DNA from 4 places in the Desulfosporosinus meridiei DSM 13257 genome. Region 1 is predicted to be linked to each of the others. Evidence: riboswitches for the same ligand, from Rfam matches in the RefSeq annotation. Region 1 holds a riboswitch; each other region holds the start of a gene.
What was found. Region 1 has a riboswitch for cobalamin ahead of DESMER_RS02805 (DUF4430 domain-containing protein). Riboswitches for the same ligand answer to the same signal wherever they lie in the genome.
Positions count from the first base shown of each region.

Region 2: linked by a shared signal. The riboswitch ahead of DESMER_RS10565 (bifunctional cobalt-precorrin-7 (C(5))-methyltransferase/cobalt-precorrin-6B (C(15))-methyltransferase) and the one ahead of DESMER_RS02805 (DUF4430 domain-containing protein) in region 1 are both predicted to bind cobalamin.
Region 3: linked by a shared signal. The riboswitch ahead of thiC (phosphomethylpyrimidine synthase ThiC) and the one ahead of DESMER_RS02805 (DUF4430 domain-containing protein) in region 1 are both predicted to bind cobalamin.
Region 4: linked by a shared signal. The riboswitch ahead of DESMER_RS02100 (nitrogenase component 1) and the one ahead of DESMER_RS02805 (DUF4430 domain-containing protein) in region 1 are both predicted to bind cobalamin.

Region 1 covers NC_018515.1:600,533-605,052, forward strand. Annotated here, with positions in the region: gene DESMER_RS02800 (5-methyltetrahydropteroyltriglutamate--homocysteine S-methyltransferase) at 1-313, shown strand, start outside; cobalamin riboswitch at 894-1,073, shown strand; cobalamin riboswitch at 1,267-1,445, shown strand; gene DESMER_RS02805 (DUF4430 domain-containing protein) at 1,638-2,444, shown strand; gene DESMER_RS02810 (hypothetical protein) at 2,504-3,307, shown strand; gene DESMER_RS02815 (outer membrane protein assembly factor BamB family protein) at 3,453-4,520, shown strand, end outside.
Region 2 covers NC_018515.1:2,298,540-2,303,059, forward strand. Annotated here, with positions in the region: gene DESMER_RS10555 (B12-binding domain-containing radical SAM protein) at 1-443, shown strand, start outside; partial or broken gene DESMER_RS10560 (Uma2 family endonuclease) at 521-1,099, opposite strand; cobalamin riboswitch at 1,307-1,490, shown strand; gene DESMER_RS10565 (bifunctional cobalt-precorrin-7 (C(5))-methyltransferase/cobalt-precorrin-6B (C(15))-methyltransferase) at 1,653-2,903, shown strand; gene cobI (precorrin-2 C(20)-methyltransferase) at 2,903-3,640, shown strand; gene cobM (precorrin-4 C(11)-methyltransferase) at 3,621-4,412, shown strand; gene DESMER_RS10580 (cobalt-precorrin 5A hydrolase) at 4,470-4,520, shown strand, end outside.
Region 3 covers NC_018515.1:3,614,735-3,619,254, reverse strand. Annotated here, with positions in the region: gene DESMER_RS16705 (formate--tetrahydrofolate ligase) at 12-1,682, shown strand; gene DESMER_RS16700 (DNA-3-methyladenine glycosylase) at 1,889-2,476, shown strand; cobalamin riboswitch at 2,618-2,790, shown strand; cobalamin riboswitch at 3,065-3,254, shown strand; gene thiC (phosphomethylpyrimidine synthase ThiC) at 3,405-4,520, shown strand, end outside.
Region 4 covers NC_018515.1:449,777-454,296, forward strand. Annotated here, with positions in the region: gene DESMER_RS02085 (XdhC family protein) at 1-166, shown strand, start outside; gene DESMER_RS02090 (hypothetical protein) at 243-509, shown strand; gene DESMER_RS02095 (NADH-quinone oxidoreductase subunit G) at 608-1,540, shown strand; cobalamin riboswitch at 1,619-1,801, shown strand; cobalamin riboswitch at 1,939-2,124, shown strand; gene DESMER_RS02100 (nitrogenase component 1) at 2,269-3,141, shown strand; gene cobO (cob(I)yrinic acid a,c-diamide adenosyltransferase) at 3,285-3,815, shown strand; gene DESMER_RS02110 (sensor histidine kinase) at 4,133-4,520, shown strand, end outside.

The DNA of each region.
Region 1 (4,520 bases):
CCTGGAACAGGTCTCCGCTTATTATCTGGAATATGATACGGAGCGGGCCGGCGATTTTGCCCCGCTAAAAGAAGTTTCCGGTGATAAGCAGGTGGTTCTGGGGCTGGTCTCCTCAAAAACCGGACAACTGGAGGATAAGGAGCAGATCATTGCCCGCATTCAGGAAGCGGCCCGGTATATTCCCGCCGACCGTCTGTGCTTAAGTCCCCAGTGCGGCTTTGCCTCCACTGAGGAAGGTAATATTCTGAGCGAAGAGGAGCAATGGGCGAAACTTATCTTGGTTAAGGAAATTGCCGAGGAAGTTTGGAAGTAAGAGGGGTAGAGTATACAGACATCAGTTGCAGCAACAAGGGCTGAAGCTTCGTACTATGTAATCTAAAAAGCCGTCACTGGGTGTGGCGGCTTTTTTAAAACGGTCAGAGGTACTAATCGTATAATTACATAGTTTCCTTCTATATAATAATGAAGCTGTTTCTAGCTGACCTGCCGCTTGCAATCCAAACCAGCGTCACTTATGGCACTGGTTTTATTTTCTGGAAGACGTAAGCAGATGATGATCTTGAGCTAGGAGACCTACTTAAGCCAACGATCCGATAACCTAGGGATGATAGGAGGTGTTTTGACCTTTGTTTTTGGGATTACTGTAGTACCTAAAAATGGTTAAGCTTTTTACGCTTCAATGTGGTAAAAAGCTTTTTTATTTCGGTTTTACTATCAATGGCTTCGGATTCCTGGGCAAGTTTGTTTGCCGCGGGCAGAAGCGGGTGCAGCTGCGTCAGGAATCGACAGTTTTATAACGACGGGATTCTCTCTATTTAGTCAAAATATTCTGTTGACTCAAGCTGTTAATTGGTATAATGTAGGTGATAATCAAGAGTCGAAAATTTAACTCAACTTAATATGTTGAATATGGTTGCTTAAAGCATCAAAATGGGAACACTGGTGAAAATCCAGGACAGCCCCGCTACTGTATGAATGACGAATCCCTTATAAGAATCCACTGGGTAAGCCCGGGAAGGCAAGGGAGGAGGATGATTTCGAGTCAGGAGACCTGCCATGTTCAAAAGTCACAACTCTTTCGGGGGAAGGTAAGTGTGGTAAATTAGAGTAATAGATGCGGACATCTTACTTTAGCGTGTCATGTTTGCGAAGGGCCGAAAGAATCGGCTCTTTTTTTGTGCTCAGAAAGTACGGTTTGCAGTGTCTTCTGGCGCTATAAGATTGAGGTGAGGCGAATAACAAATTAAGCAAGGGACAAGCTCTAAAAACTGAATAGCTGATTAGGGTTGCTGAAAAGCATTAATAAGGAATCCGGTGCGAAGCCGGAACAGCCCCGCTACTGTATGAAGGACGAATCCCTTATAAGAATCCACTGGGTAAGCCCGGGAAGGCAAGGGAGGAGGATGACTTCGAGTCAGGAGACCTGCCCTGATCAGGATCATAAGTCTTTCGGGGGGAAGCAAGTGGATCAACTTAGCTGTGGATGACAAGAACTAGGAGCAGGCTTTAGGCTACCTATTTTTATCGTCATCTTTACAGTGTGGTCACATTATCCCAGAACCGAAAACATCGGTTCTTTTTTATTGAGGCGGAAATTTCAGAGGGAAGAAAACAAATTAATTCGAAGGGGGATAGCCATGTTAAAAATCAAACAAAAGTTTCTTGGTTTAGCAATGACTTTAACCTTGGGCCTGACCTTCTTTGTCGCTCCGGCACCGGCTGAGGCAGCTATGGATACTCTAACCTTTGCCGATTCCGAGCATTTTAACATCTTAGGTGAGATCGATGACGAAGTCACGAACATCCAGGTCGTCGGCTTAGACGGCACTACCGGGATGACGGAAGAAATCGCCGATCCGGAAAACATTCAGTGGACCACCTCAGACTCTTCCGTGGTTAAGTTCCTGGACGGGACAACGGAAGTCGCCACCATCGACGACACAGATACCGTCAAAATCAAATTGCTGGACGAAGGCCGGGCCTATATCACGGTTCACTACGACGCCATGGAAATCAGCGCCTACGTGGTAGTGGAGTCGGACAGTGCCGCGACGCCCAGCATATCCGGTATTTCCGTTCAAGTGGATGCCCCCGGCACGGCAAATGACCTTTCTGTCACCAACCAAACCGTGTACCTTACGGACCTGGCTTGGCTGGCCGATCAATACAATACCCTGCAGAAAAATTGCTCGGCCCTGCACGCTTTAGCCATGGCTGGAAACACTCATTATTCCGACCCCGACTGGGCGGAAAATAACCTCACCCTTTTTAACGGCGGCGGCTATGTCTACGGCATCGGCTCCGACTTCGATTCCGGTGTGGAAGGCTGGCAGTACTATGTGGTACACTCCAACAGTTCAATGGATGTTCCCGATTATCCGGCCTCCCGTTATGAGCTGCAATCCGGCGATACCGTAGTCTGGGAGTATAAATGGCTGCATTAATTCACTGAGGCGGAAATTTCAGAGGGCAGAAAACAAATTAATTTAAAGGGGGAAAAAGTGTGTTTAAAACCAAACAAAAAATTCTCGGTTTAGTAATGAGTATGGCCCTGGGGCTGACCTTCTTTGTCGCTCCGGCGCCGGCTGCGGCGGCTACGGATATGCTGACCTTGGCCAATTCCGATCACTTTACCATTTTAGGCGAAGTGGACGACGAAGTATCCAATATCCAGGTTGTCGGTTTAGACGGCACCACCTGGATGACGGAAGAAATCGCCGATCCGGAAAACATCGAGTGGACCACCTCAGACTCTTCCGTGGTTAAGTTCCTCGACGGGACAACGGAGGTCGCCACTATTGACGACACGGATACCGTTAAAATCAAACTGCTGGACGAAGGCCGGGCCTATGTCACGGCTCACTATGACAGCATGGAAATCAGCGCCTACGTGGTAGTGGAAACAGACGGTTCTGCGACGCCCAGCATATCCGGCATTTCTGTTGTCGTAGATGCCCCGGGTACGGCAAATGACTTTACGGCTACCAATCAAACCGTGTACCTTGCCGACCTGAGCTGGCTCACGGATGACAGCAAAACCCTGCAGAAGAATTCCTCTGCTCTCCACGCTTTAGCCATGGCTGGAAACACTAACTATTCCGACCCTGACTGGGCGGAAAATAACCTCACCGTCTTCAGCGGCGGCAGCTATGTCTACGGCATCGGCAGCGACTTTGCCTCCGGCACGGACGGCTGGCAGTACCATGTGGTACACTCCAACAGCACAACGGACGTTCCCGCCTATGCCGCCTCTGTTTATGAGCTGACATCCGGTGATACCGTAGTTTGGGAATACAAAGGCTGGTAAGTTAAGCTCTTTTGCCCTCTGAAATTTTAATATAATTCTGCCGCTCAAGTCAGGAAGGGAATACCCCTTCCTGATTTAGGCGTTTAAAAAATTATCTATAAAAAGTAATTTTGGTTAAAATTACCAATTAACTGGGGGAGATAACATGAAGTTTGCCCACAAAGGGCTGAATTTGTTCTTAGTCCTTCTTTTAATAATCGGCTCCGTCTGCCTGCCGGCAGCCGCGGCCCCTTCCGGTTCGGAAGCAGGGGAGGCGGAGGCTTCTCTGACAAGTCAGAATGCCGGCCGAGTCTTAACAGTAGAGCCCAGCCGGGAAGCTTATCAAAGCGGGGAAACCCTTGTCCTGAAGGCCTATTTTGGTACAGCGGAAAACCCGGCCAACGGGGGGATTCAATGGTACTATGCTTTAGAATCCGGAGAGGAGCAGTCCTTAGAGGAGGACAGTGCCCAGCTCAGTTTTGTCGTCCCGGAAAATCCCGGAGAGAGTGAACTGGAGATCACCGTTTCCGCCCTCTGGGAAGGGGAGACCCAGCAGGCTGTTCTGCGAGTGTTGCCGGAGGAAGAAATCCCTGGGTTAAAGTCGGAGGCCCCCGAACTTATTCAGGAGAATACCGAGAACCAAGGAAATGAAGAAAACCCCGCCTTTCGGGAGCCCTTAACGCAAGAGACTCCCCAGGCTCAAGTGACTTTGGAGAGTCTTGGCGGACAAGAGCTTATCCTCTCTTCGCCGGACGAGCACAATCAGGTGCAGTTGGGCGGCACCTTGCCCTTGATAGTTCACGATCAGGCAGGCCATGAAGTAACCACCTCCTCGGCTCTGGTCTGGACCAGTCAGGTGCCGGAGATTGCTGCCGTGGGCAGCAGCGGGGCAGTCACCGGCAAGCTGGCCGGCATTGTCTATATCACCGCCGCTTTGCAAGAGAATCCGGAAGTCAGAGGCAGTCTGGCGGTTACAGTGGGAGACAGCCTCGACCCTGAGCCGGTGATTGTCGCCCGGATGCCCGCCAACAACCAGAACAACGTTTACCCGGGCTACAATCCCCGGGAAGTAAGCCTTACCTATAATCGGCCCATTGACGGCGAGGAAACGGTCGGAGCCTTTGCCCTTTATCTGAGCACCGGTTCCCTGATTAGCAGCTCCCTCCCTGTCGCCTGGGACCGGGATAATCCCAACAAACTGTCCGTCAATTTAAGTAAAACTCTTTGGAGTGAG
Region 2 (4,520 bases), 1.7 Mb from region 1:
CCAGCCTTGTCTTTGGTTTTGATCATGATTCTCCCCAAGTTTTTCAAAACACTCTGGACTGGTTGGTTAAAAACAAAGTCGAAACAATGACAGCTCACATTCTCACACCGTATCCAGGTACAATTTTATATGAAAGGTTCTTTTCAGAGGGAAGGATTGTTGATTTTGATTTAAGCCATTATAACACTGCCAACGTTGTCTTTTCCCCTAAACAGATGAGTCAGAAAGAATTACTAGAGGGGTATTTGTGGATTTACAAAGAGTTCTACTCATTTAAAAATATTTTTAAAAGAATACCTGACCATCCGAAGCAAAAAGTGCCATATCTGTTATTTAGTTTAATCTATCGTAAATTTGGGAAATTAATTTCTAAAATTGCTAGTTTGGGTTTTATGAGTTCTGTTGGTAGATTAGCAAGGAAGCTTTCTTATCATATTGAGTAAGCTCTTAACCGAAGAACAGTGGCTTGTTTACTTACAACATGCCACTGTTCTTCGGTTCTATTTTCTTTCCTTATGAGTTAAGAAAAAACATCCTGCAAATCTATTATAAGATCTTGAAAAATGCCTACGACGATTGAATCTTCCTCAATATACACTTCCGGGCGGCTAAATTTTCCTTACTTAGTAAGTTGGAAAACCGAAATAGTCTTTTCCTCCGGGTGAACGATCCAGTACTCACGAACCCCAACTTTTTCATAAAGATTAAATTTATCTTTAAGGTCTTTTTGAAACGTAGAGGGTGAAGTTATCTCAATAACCAAGTCTGGACTTCCTATACAACCCCGATCGTCTAATTTATGTTTGTCACAAATGATTACAATATCAGGTTGTACGACAGTAGATGTTTGATCAGCACTCTCATGTACTTGGGGTAAACGTACATCGAAGGGGGCAGCGTAAACTCTGCATTGTTTTCATTTCATATAATTGTTGAATAGAGTATGTAACTGACCAGAAATCTCTTGATGCTTACGAGAAGGGGCGGGAGTCATATTGTAAGCTTTGCCGTTAATTAATTCCCAGCGCTCATCATCTGGCCACGTGAGGTAGTCTGGGTATGTAAACAATCGTTGATTGTACTTTAGATTCTTACCCAAGGAAATCCCTCCGTTCCATTTATTTCCTATCAATAATCTAACATATCCGCTTACGTAGAACAAGAACATAATAAGAATACCGGAATGACATGTATTTGAATAAACTTTGTGAATATTATAATGTTTTTAACAAATTATTTTGAAATAGAGGAATTTAGTATATACTTATAGAATAACTCATTATTGTTAAGACTCAATTTGTTAAATTAATATTGTTATGCTTAAGGTTCCTTTGAATTTAAAGGATCTAAGAGGGGAAGTCGGTGAAAATCCGGCGCGGTCCCGCCACTGTAAACAAGGAGTTTTCTTCGCCTAGTTGTGTTATTAGACATGATTAATGGAGAGAATGATGATCTGAAGCCAGGAAACCTGCCTTAAGTAGCATCACCAACCTACGAGCGATAGGAGATGTGTGTGTTTATTTGGGTAAACCATACGAGCCGCTCAGGCTCGTTTTTTTATACTATACTGAAAAAAGCGAAAATAGACCGAAGCCGCCTGACAGAAGGCTAACAAGTACTAAAACATCAACATTAGGGAAGAAGGGTAATGAATGTTACAGGTGATCGGCATTGGCCCTGGGAGGCCGGAATGGTTGCCACCCGCGATTAATGAACTTGTGAAGAACTGCGAAATCTTGATCGGAGGATCTAGGGCTCTGGAACTCTTTCCAGATTTCACGGGACAAACCTATGTCCTGTCCGGTAATCTGGCCAGGAGTATAGAAGTGATCCGAAGCGCATTAACGGAAAAGAACGTTATTGGAGTTCTCGTCTCCGGTGATCCAGGGTTTTTTAGTTTTTTACCCAGACTTAAGAAAGAGTTTCCCGAGGAGAGGATCGATGTACATCCGGGGATTAGTTCTCTGCAGTTTGCCTTTGCCAGAGCTGAGCTTGCTTGGCAGGAGGCAGACTTTGCCAGTGTTCATGGCCGCGAGCTGTCAGTATTACCTCAAGTGATAACCCGTCCGACAGCGGTTCTGACCGGTGGGGAAAACACTCCCCAGGCAATTGCTCAATTTTATCTGGAGCAGGGAAATAATCCGCAGATATCCATAGGAAATGCCCTGGCTTATCCGGAGGAATTTTGGGCAACAATGGATGCAGAGAAGTTGGCTCAGGAAGAGACCTTGCTAAAGAATGCCATTGTCATTCTTCATCCGGATTCTAAGCAAACGAGTATCTCTAATAACCAACCATCTGATTCCTATCCCCCTAAGAGAGGTACAAAGTTAAGTCTGGGAATACCAGACGAGGAGTTCTTAAGGGGCAAGGTTCCCATGACCAAAGCGGAAATCCGCGTCCAAGTCCTGGCCAAAGCCCAAATTTCTACAAAGGATCGCGTTGTAGACATCGGTGCGGGCACGGGGAGTATAAGTATTGAAGCTGCCGGTCTGGCTTCTGAAGGTGTGGTATACGCCATCGAACACAATACGGAGGCTCAGGAACTAATTCTAGCTAATCAAGAAAAGTTTGCAGTTCCAAATCTTCGGCTAATTCCAGGAGCCGCTCCCGATGTCTTCGGAGAGCTGCCTCCGGTGGATGTCTGTATCATCGGCGGCAGCAGCGGCAGACTGTCGGAAATACTACAAACAGTTCCCCTGATTAAAGGGGGAAGGATCGTGATCACAGCAGTAACCATAGAAACTGTTGCCCAAGGGTTAAAATTGCTCACGGATTACAACTATCAGGATATTGACACGATTTCTATTCAAGCTGTCCGCTGGAAAACAGTACAAACCTTGCATATGGCTCAAGCATTGAATCCAATCTTTATTATCTCAGCAAGAAAAGGGGAAAAGTGATGAATATATCATGGGGGAAATTCTATGGAGTCGGAGTCGGTCCCGGTGACCCTCAACTCTTGACCTTACAAGCTGTCGAAGTACTAAAATCCGTCGATTTAGTAGCCGTTCCAAAATCCAAGATGGATCGAGAAAGTGTGGCTTGGGATATAGCTAAAGTTCATTGTCCCTCAGATGCTCGTTTAATGGAACTAGAAATGCCGATGACTGCTGATCAGCAGGTTTTAGCAAAAGCTTGGCAAACTGGAGCTGAAGCCATTTTGGCAGAATTAAAGCAGGGTAAATCAGTAGCCTTCATTACCTTAGGCGACCCATCCCTGTATAGTACCTACAGTTATTTGCTTAATATTCTTCAGGAACAATTACCCCAGGAATGCATTAAAACTATCCCCGGAATAACAGCCATGGCTGCCGCAGCCGCCAAGATTAACCTGCCGCTGGCCACAGGGGATGAACCTCTCCTTATCTTACCAAGTACGGAAGATGTGGGAGACTACCTGAACTTCCCTAATCTAGTCCTGATGAAAGTCTCCCGCAGGCTTCCTGACATTTTGACGTTGTTGGAAAAACGTGAGAGAAAGGCAGTTTTGCTGACTCGTCTCGGACAAGCTGAAGAGAGAATTCGTTGGGAACCTAAGCCCGAGGATTTCAAATCGGAAAAAGTTGACTATCTCAGCCTGTTGCTTGTCAAAAAAGATTTATTGGGGAGGGAAAACAGTGAGCCAAAAGAAAACTAGCCAAGGCCAAGTGATTTTTGTCGGAGCCGGTCCGGGGGATCCTGAGCTCATCACACTCAAAGGAGCCCGGGCTATAGAGGGTGCAGACCGGGTGATTTATGCCGGATCGTTAGTTAATCCGGAATTACTGGGGATGTGTCGTCCGGGTGTCCCTTGCCATGATAGTGCTCATCTCACTCTAGAAGAAGTTGTGGCCCTCATGCTGGAGGGAACGAATAACGGAGAGACAGTTGTTCGCCTTCACACCGGAGACCCCAGTATGTATGGTGCTATTAAGGAGCAATTCGAATACTTAGATAAACAAGAGATTCCCTATTCTGTCATACCGGGAGTGAGTTCAGTGTTTGCAGCTGCAGCAGCGGTAAAGAGAGAATTTACTCTGCCGGATATCAGTCAAACCTTGATTCTAACTCGTTTAGCCGGTCGAACTCCTGTACCGGAGCGTGAGGCACTCTCTAAATTGGCTCAGCATCAAGCCAGTATGGCGATTTTCCTAAGTGTTCAAGACATGGGAACTGTGGTCAAAGAGTTGCTGGATGGGGGGTACCCTGCCTCAACTCCTATTGCCGTTATCGCTAAAGCAAGCTGGCCGGATGAAGAGATTCTCTTGGGAACCCTAGAAACCATCGTGGAAAAGGTTAAAGGGGCAGGAATCCGTAAACAGGCGCAAATTCTGGTAGGAGATTTCTTAGATCCTGCCAAGGGTTATGCACGGTCAAAACTCTACGATCCGACCTTTACCCATGAATACCGACAAGGGACAGATAAGTAAGTGAACACCGAAGCCAATAAGGTCACGACAAAAAACCACTACCAAGACTTTGATGGCATGGATAATCCTCCAAGCGGGAAAGCAGCTCTTTTGTCCTTAACTGACCGA
Region 3 (4,520 bases), 1.9 Mb from region 1:
GAGAATGCAACATGAAAAGTGACATCGAAATCGCCCAAGCAGCAGTAATGAAACCAATCCTGGAGATTGCCAAAAACCTTGACTTAAAAGATGATGAGGTAGAGTTATATGGCAAGTACAAAGCCAAAATTAATTTAAGTGTGTGGAATCGCTTAAAAGATAAGCCCGATGGCAAGCTCATCCTAGTTACCGCAATTAATCCAACCCCTGCCGGAGAAGGTAAAACGACAACCACTGTAGGATTAGGGCAAGCACTCTCCAAAATGGGCAAGAAGGCTATGATTGCGGTACGTGAACCATCTCTTGGTCCGTGTTTCGGTGTTAAAGGCGGAGCGGCGGGGGGCGGATATGCTCAAGTCGTGCCTATGGAAGATATAAATCTCCATTTCACAGGAGATTTTCATGCCATTACTTCAGCCCATAGTCTCTTAGCAGCCATGCTGGACAACAGTATTCAACAAGGAAATCCTTTAAATATTGATCCGCGACAAGTGGTTTTCCGACGTGTTGTGGATATGAATGACCGCGCCTTACGTAAAATTGTCATGGGCTTAGGGGGCAAGATGGAAGGAGTACCCCGTGAAAGTGGGTATGACATTACTGTAGCCTCGGAGGTCATGGCCATTCTTTGCTTAGCAAAGGACCTTATGGATCTCAAAGAACGATTTGGCAAGATTGTCGTTGCTTATACCTATGAAGGAGAACCTGTAACCGCTCATGATTTAGAAGCGGAAGGCGCCATGGCCCTTCTCATGAAGGACGCAATTAAACCAAATCTTGTCCAGACTTTAGAAAACACTCCTGTCTTTATTCATGGCGGACCATTTGCCAATATCGCCCACGGGTGTAACAGCATCATGGCCACAAAACTTGGTCTGAAACTGGCAGATTATCTGGTGACAGAAGCCGGTTTTGGAGCAGACCTAGGGGCAGAAAAGTTTTTTGATCTGAAATGCCGTTATGGTGGATTGAAACCTGAGGCTGTTGTCATTGTGGCAACTGTTCGGGCCTTAAAGATGAACGGCGGCCTGGCTAAAGATCAATTAGGTACAGAAGACTTGGGAGCCTTGGCACGGGGGGTAGTCAATCTGGAAAAACACATTGAAAACATGGCGAAATTCGGTGTACCGGCGGTTGTGGCTATCAATAGATTCCCAACGGATTCGGAAGCTGAACTAAACCTAGTTCGCGAAAGATGCCAGGAGTTAGGTGCAGAAGTTGCCCTTTCCGAAGTGTTTATGCGCGGTGGAGAAGGAGGCGTTGAGCTTGCTGAAACGGTCCTCTCCGTGCTCCAACGGGAAGAAGCTAAATTTAAGGTGCTCTATGAATTGGATTTGTCCATTGAAGAGAAAATCGAGAAAATAGCCAAAGATATTTATGGAGCAGATGGAGTTATCTTCGATAAAGCTGCTCAAGCTTCTATGAAGAAATATGTGGAGATGGGTTATGGTAATTTACCGATTTGCATGGCTAAGACTCAGTATTCTTTTACTGACGATCCCACTCGCTTAGGCAGACCGACAGGTTTTACCATCACAGTTCGGGAATTGCGTCTTTCCGCCGGTGCCGGGTTCCTGGTGGCAGTTACAGGTACGATTATGACCATGCCGGGATTACCAAAACGACCGGCTGCCACGAGAATGGATATTGATGCGGAGGGAACAATTACAGGGTTGTTCTAATCCTAGGTTCATTCCTGACTATAGATAGAAAGTGGAAAGACCGCGCGAATCCTTGGACACAAGGAATTCGGCGGTCTTTAAAATGTCCCTGCATAAAAACAATTAAAGAATAACTAAGGGAAAATAAGTGTACAATGACGCTAGGGTAATATCAGAAACATGAGTATTCCCCTACTACTGGAAGTTCGGAATAAGGAGATAGAGTTATGACATTTCAACCGATAGACTATGCTTTTTTTCAACAACCTACCCTTAACTTAGCTCCTGCTTTGTTGGGGAAATTGCTAGTGAAGGAAACAGAGTTTGGCACAGCGTCGGGATGGATTGTAGAAACTGAAGCCTACATTGGACCGGAAGATCGGGCGGCTCATAGTTATGGCAACCGAAGGACTAAAAGAACTGAAGTAATGTTTGGCCCACCTGGGTATGCCTATACTTATGTTATGCATACCCATTGTCTTATGAATGTAGTCAGTGGAGAAATCGGGCACCCGGAGGCGGTGTTAATCAGAGCCCTGGAGCCCTGTTCCGGATTTGATCTGATGTATCAACGCCGGGGAAACGTAAAAAAAGAACTGGAGTTAACCAATGGACCGGGAAAGTTAACCAAATCTCTAGGGATAGTTAAGGAAGATTACGGGAGAGGGATGTTTGAGTATCCACTGTTTATCGCAGAAGGAAAGGAAGTCGGGTCCATTGCCGTAGGTCCAAGAATAGGTATTAATAACAGCAGAGAAGCCGTACACTATCCCTGGCGTTTTTGGGTAGAGGGCAATCCCTTTGTATCTAGATAAGGGACAATAGCTGGAGAGGTCGGTGGATTTCTCTCAGTGCAGGCCCTTATGGTTGAATGGATTCAAGTTTGACAAGATCAGAGGGCCCTGATCTAAAAGGTATCTTGACATCCTCGGTTTTCTTAAGTATGATCATTAGTAAATAAACATAATTTTACAGGTGCCCAATGAGGGAGAATAGGGAACCGGGTGAAAGTCCCGGACGGACCCGCCACTGTAAAGGGGAGCTTTGGCCATGACCACTCTGTAAGGAGGAAGGAGGCAAGGAAGCTGTGAGCCTGAGTCAGGAGACCTGCCTGTAAAATACTTAGCATCGGCTTCGCGTATTAAGCCGGTTTAGGTGAGGATGATGGAAAAATCCGCGCTCTATTGAGTTGCGGGTTTTTTTGCTTTAAAAAATAGCCTAAGGTTATTAATTTCTAAGGAGGAGAGGAAGATGTACCCTTGGGAGTTGCATGATAAACCCCGAGATGAATGCGGGGTATTGGGATTTATGCACCGGAAAACAATGTGTCACTGAAAGCTTACTCTGGTCTCAACGCACTGCAGCAGCGGGGACAGGAAACCGGTTAAAAAGTGACTCTAAGTAAATATGATAACGTTCAGGTGCCCGCGAGGGAGAATAGGGAATCGGGTGTAAGTCCCGGACGGTCCCGCCACTGTAACCGGTAGTCCATCTCATAGCCACCGCTTGTTGTCCGATAGGCAAAGCAGGCGGGAAGGGAGACACGGACGTTACGCCGGAAGTCAGGAGACCTGCCTGAATTGTTGCCAGCTGTTCTTTATAAAGGCAGCAAGACGGGAACGGTGGAAATGTTCACATCTAATTAAGGTGTGGACTTTTTTATTTTAAAAAGGGAGGGTAGGCAAATAACGACTTATTAATAGGGGTTATTTTGAGCAATGAAAGGTTCAAAGGAGGATAATGATGAGTTTATTAACAAGGGCCTTGGAAGGAACAATTACTTCTGAAATGGAGCAGGTGGCAGCCCGGGAGAAAGTCTCCCCGGAATTTATCAGGCAGGGAGTTGCAGCAGGTGCAATTGTCATCCCCGGTAATATCAACCACAAAAATATTATGCCTGTAGGTATCGGCAAGGGGCTGAGGACAAAGGTTAGTGCCAGTATCGGTCTTTACGGCAGTGAAGCTTCCCTTGCTGAAGAAATCAGCAAGGTCAAAACAGCCTTGGCGGCAGGTACAGATGCTCTCATGGATCTGAGCGTCAGCGGGGATATTGATGCCATGCGCCTGGAAACCCTGAATTCTGCTTCCGTACCCGTTGGCACACTCCCTGTTTATCAGGCAATCGCTGAAGCTGGGAAAAAGTACGGTTCCACGGTGAAAATGACAGCAGAGGAAATGTTTGAGGTTATTGAACGGCATGCGGCAGATGGTGTTGACTTCTTGGCTTTACACTGTGCAACGACTATGGATGTTGTAGAACGAGCCAAGAGAGAAAGCCGCCTTGATCCTCTGGTAAGTTACGGAGGTGCTCATTTAATCGGTTGGATGATCGCCAATGAATGTGAAAATCCTCTTTATCAACAATATGACCGGGTCTTGGCAATTGCCCGGAAATATAATGTTACTCTCAGCCTGGCTGATGGGATGAGGCCGGGGTGTCTGGCTGATTCCCTGGATGGAGCCCAAGTTCAAGAATTGGTTATCTTGGGGGAACTGGTCAGACGGGCTAGGGCAGCGGGGGTCCAAATTATGATTAAAGGGCCCGGGCATATGCCTCTTGAGCATGTGAAGGCCACGGTTACATTGCAAAAGAGCCTTTGTCAGGGAGCCCCTTACTTTGTCTTCGGTCCATTGCTGACGGATATTGCCGCCGGTTACGACCATATTAATGCTGCAATAGGAGGAGCACTCAGTGCCTGGGCAGGGGCGGAATTTCTTTGTTATGTCACCCCGGCTGAACATATCGGCGTACCCAGTGCTGATCAGGTGCGGGAGGGAGTCATAGCCGCCCGGATCGCTGCCCATGTCGGCGACCTGGCCAAAGGGAGGAAAGAAGCCTGGCAATGGGATTTGGAAATG
Region 4 (4,520 bases), 150 kb from region 1:
AAAGGTCAAAGCCCTAAAAGCAGAGTTGGAGAAAGAAGGAATCCAGAGCGAGTCATTACAAAAATTGTATTCTCCGATTGGTTTGAAAATAAGAGCTGAGACTCCGGCAGAAATTGCTGTAGGTATTCTTGGTCAGGTAATAAAAGTACAGAAGCAGTTGGCCTGAGAAAAGCAGATAAATTGACAAATCTTAAACATTCTTATAACGAGATCAAACTAAATATCTAAGGAGGACTTCGTTGATGCAAGAACCAGCCGATTCAGTATTTAAGCTCAAGCCCGAAGGCCAAGGGTTATCACTTGTTGTTATAAATTATGATACGCAGAAAATAGTAGAATTCACGGATTTTATCATGGTAGGATTTTCAGATGAAAGGGAATATGTAGCAAATAACTGCACCCTTCAACAGGTAGCTCAAGGTCTATCAAGACTTCATGACCTCTACGACGAGCTTGTTGCTGAGGTTCAAGCCAGAGATAAGCCTAAACTTAGGATGCTTGCGAAATAGTCATGTAAAAAATAGAAATAAGCCGATATGTAACAAGCTCAAAAAAGAGTTTTAATGATGTAGTAAAATAAACAATTTATAGTTAAGGAGTGAAACACATGGAGAGCCTTACTTTAACCATCGACGGACGAAAAGTCAGTGTCCCGAAAGGTACAACTGTACTTGAGGCCTGTCGCCTGAATAATATTCCAATTCCTACCTTGTGTCATGACCCAGCGCTTACTCCCTCCGGCGCTTGCCGCTTATGTGTTGTTCAAATCGAAGGAATGCGTAATCTTTCTCCATCTTGTGCTATTCAAGCAGCTGAAGGCATGAAGGTAGAAACGCAGAATCCAAAAGTTAGGAATGCACGTAAAACAATTCTTAATCTGTTGGTCGCCAATCATCCCTTAGACTGCATGACCTGTCAAAAGCTGGGGGAATGTTCATTGGCAGACTATGCCTATGAATATGGTGTAAACGGAAAAGTTTACAATGGGGAAAAACGCCGGCTTCCCATTGATGATACAAACCCATATATCTTAAGAGATCTCAACAAATGCATATTATGCGGAAAATGTGTTGCTACTTGTGAGGAAGTAGCGGAACGCAGTGTAATTAGTTTTGCAAATCGTGGATTTGAGACTAAGATTTCAACTTTTATGGACACCGACTTAAAGGATTCGGCTTGTGTTTATTGCAATAGATGCGTAGCAATCTGTCCAGTGGGAGCTCTTGTGGATAAGAGTATGGTAGGTAAAGGCAGAGTGTGGGAGTTTACGACAGAAGAAGTAACCTGTACATTTTGCGATTACGGCTGTAAATTTGTTATTAACTCAAAACATGGCAAAGTTGTTGGGGTTATAGCAAAATCGGCTGCCAATGGCCGACCGCTTTGTCTTAAAGGGCGTATGGGCGCTGATTTTAGTTATAACCCTCACCGGACGGAGTTGCCTTTCATCAATCAAGATGGTGAGTTTATTCAAGTTAGCTGGGCGGAGTTTCTAGGTTTAGGCAATATACTAGAAAAGATAAATATGCTGGAAAAATAGGCCTTTACTAAGTGGTTTCTGTCTTGCTTGTAGCAGACACTTGACCGAGGGTCGCCTTTATGATAAGTTTAGTTTGCCAATTTATATAGATAAGCAAGAGATTTTTCTTACTGAAAAATTGTAACAGGGAAGTCGGTTGAAATCCGACGCGGTCCCGCCACTGTAATGGGGAGTTACTGCCACATCCACTGAGGAAACTTGAGAAGGAGGCAGTTTACGAGGAACCTGAGCCAGGAGACCTGATTGCTTATGCTTTACTCACGGAAGATGGGTGGAGGGACTTGCTGTTTAGCCCTTCATTTCTGGAGGGCTTCATTTATTACAGGGAGCTGCTCTACCAATGCAATTAGAGAGCGGAGGAATGTACTGCATAATTGCCGTAGGGTCAGATAGACAATTAAAAACTAATAGATTTAGGTACTAAAGTTTGAGAACTTTGGTTTAAAAGGGAAGCAGGTGTAATTCCTGCATGGTCCCGCCGCTGTGATGGGGAAATGGTTCAGTTATGCCACTGGTTAAGACTGGGAAGGTGTGAATCATTGATGACCTGAAGTCAGAAGACCTGCCTAAAGCTCTATGCCACAAATCCACGAGCGATGGAGGAGGTTTTATTTGTGCTGAGCAATATTTTTCAGCGTTTAGCCTCTCGACTATCGGTTGAGAGGTTTTTTATTGTCGAATCTTTTAGTGAGTACAGTAGATAAGAACCACTGGAGGAGGGAGTTCTTATGCAACTACTTCAAGTTCCTGGATTGGAGGAAAGTGATCCGAAGGAATCGGAAAAATTCAGTATATCTATGTTTGACAGGTATTCACAATACCTTATTGATCTTACGTTTCGGCAAAGGAGGGAAAAGAAGATAAATCAAGTAAATATTATTGGGTATACCCCTCTAAGTCTGGGCGAAGAATCCCATTTTTTCGAAATCATTGACGAACTGGGTAAACTAGGTTTGGAAATCAATTGCTCGCCCTTAGAGAAAATTGGCTTGGAGACCTATAGAAAAATGTCCTCAGCAGCCTTAAACCTTGTCGTATCCCATGAGGGGCTAGGTCTTGCTCGGTATATGGAAATAGAATATTCGATACCTTATAGTTTGAATGTACCGGTAGGTTTATGGGGTATGCGGCAGTTGTTTAAAGTTTTGGGTGAGATCCCAGGCCTTCCGCAAAGCTTAACAAGTCAGGAAAGATATGCCCCCACCAGGAAGCCACAGTCTGGACAAAGCGCCGTCGTGATAGGTGAACCCCTCTTTGCTTCTTGCATGGCTGCTTGTCTGCTTAATGACTTTGGGCTTAACTATGTTAAAACAGCCAGCCTGATAAAAATGGATAGGCGAATGGAGAAAGTTTATCAGGAAAAGTCGCTTTCCCATGTCCACTTGTTTGAAGACAAGGAAGCCCTTGCCCGGTGGATCGAAATAATACGGCCGGATATCATTGTTGGTGACCCGCTTTATCAGAGACTCCTGGGCCCAGGCTCTGCCCAATATGTGTCTATTCCACAAGTAGGCTTGAGCGGATCTATCTATACTGGGATGGATTACGAGTATATCGGAAAAAGAGGCTATGACTATTTAGCTTCTTTTATCGCAGGATAACTTTTAATATTGGAGGAGCGTACCTTACAAGGGCGAGAATATCAAATTCTTTGTTGTATTGGGGTACCACTCCGCCTTGTAGAAGTAGAGTCTCATGATTGGACAAGTTTTAAGTACTAAGTCAAAAGAAGGGAGACAAAAGCATGGAACAAGGACTTATCCATATTTATACCGGTGCTGGAAAGGGTAAGACCACGGCAGCAATTGGGTTAGGAATCAGAGCCTATGGGCAGGGACTTAAGGTTAATATGGTTCAATTTTTAAAAGGATGGGATACCGGAGAAATGAAAGTTATCGCCGCCTTAGAACCCCACTTTCAAATCTTTCGTTACAAAGAAAATGACAAATTTGTTTGGGAAATGAGCGATGAAGAAACAGGTAGTTTGAAAAGAGAAATGCGGGTTTGTCTGAATTATGCTATTGAGGCAATCATGAGCGAGGAGTGGGACATGGTCATCCTGGATGAGATTATGGCTGCTGTGAATTATCGTTTTCTACCGCTGGCGGAAGTAGTTGAGGCAGTAAAGAACAAACCTAAAAAACTCGAACTGATTTTGACAGGGAGAGATGCTCCAGTAAAGTTAATCGAATTAGCGGATTATGTCTCAGAAATAACCTCTCTCAAACATCCCATGGAAAAGGGCATAATGGCGCGAGTGGGAATTGAATATTAAAATTTGTCTGTGCCTAATAAAGATCGTGGGGCGGTAAAAAGCTTGTTTTTCAAGCTCTTTAGCGCCCCACTTTAATCAAAGCCGTTAAAAACATTAGAGGTTACGCCTCGATTTTTACAAGAGTCGGATTTGCTGTCCGCAGTATTTTTCTATATTATCAAATAGAATGCGATCTTTATTTTTTTTTTATGCTCTTTACTTAAATTTTTACATCATTTATATGTACAAAAGCACTATAATTAAGGCTGCATTTAGTATGTTTGTTTAAGTTTGTCAGACAATAATGATCTAGACCGTAAATAATGAGGGTGATAAGGATGCCAAAGGGAAAACTTACAATATTCTTAGGAGCAGCATACGGGGTTGGAAAAACTTATGCCATGTTAGAAGCGGCTATAGGAAGGTTGTCAGAAGGTATAGATGTCGTTGTGGGTTTCGTTGAGACTCACAGTAGAACAGATACTGAGGCAATGGTTCAGAAATTAACGGTCATTCCCACAAGATATCTGAACTATAAGGGTAAGATTTCTCGAGAAATGGATCTGGAAGCTGTCTTGACAAGGCATCCACAACTTGTCTTAATTGATGAATTGGCTCATACGAACGCAGAGGGATCACGGCATAAAAAACGTTATATGGATGTCAAAGAATTATTGTCAGAAGGCATCAATGTATATACGACAATGAATATTCAGGACTTAGAAA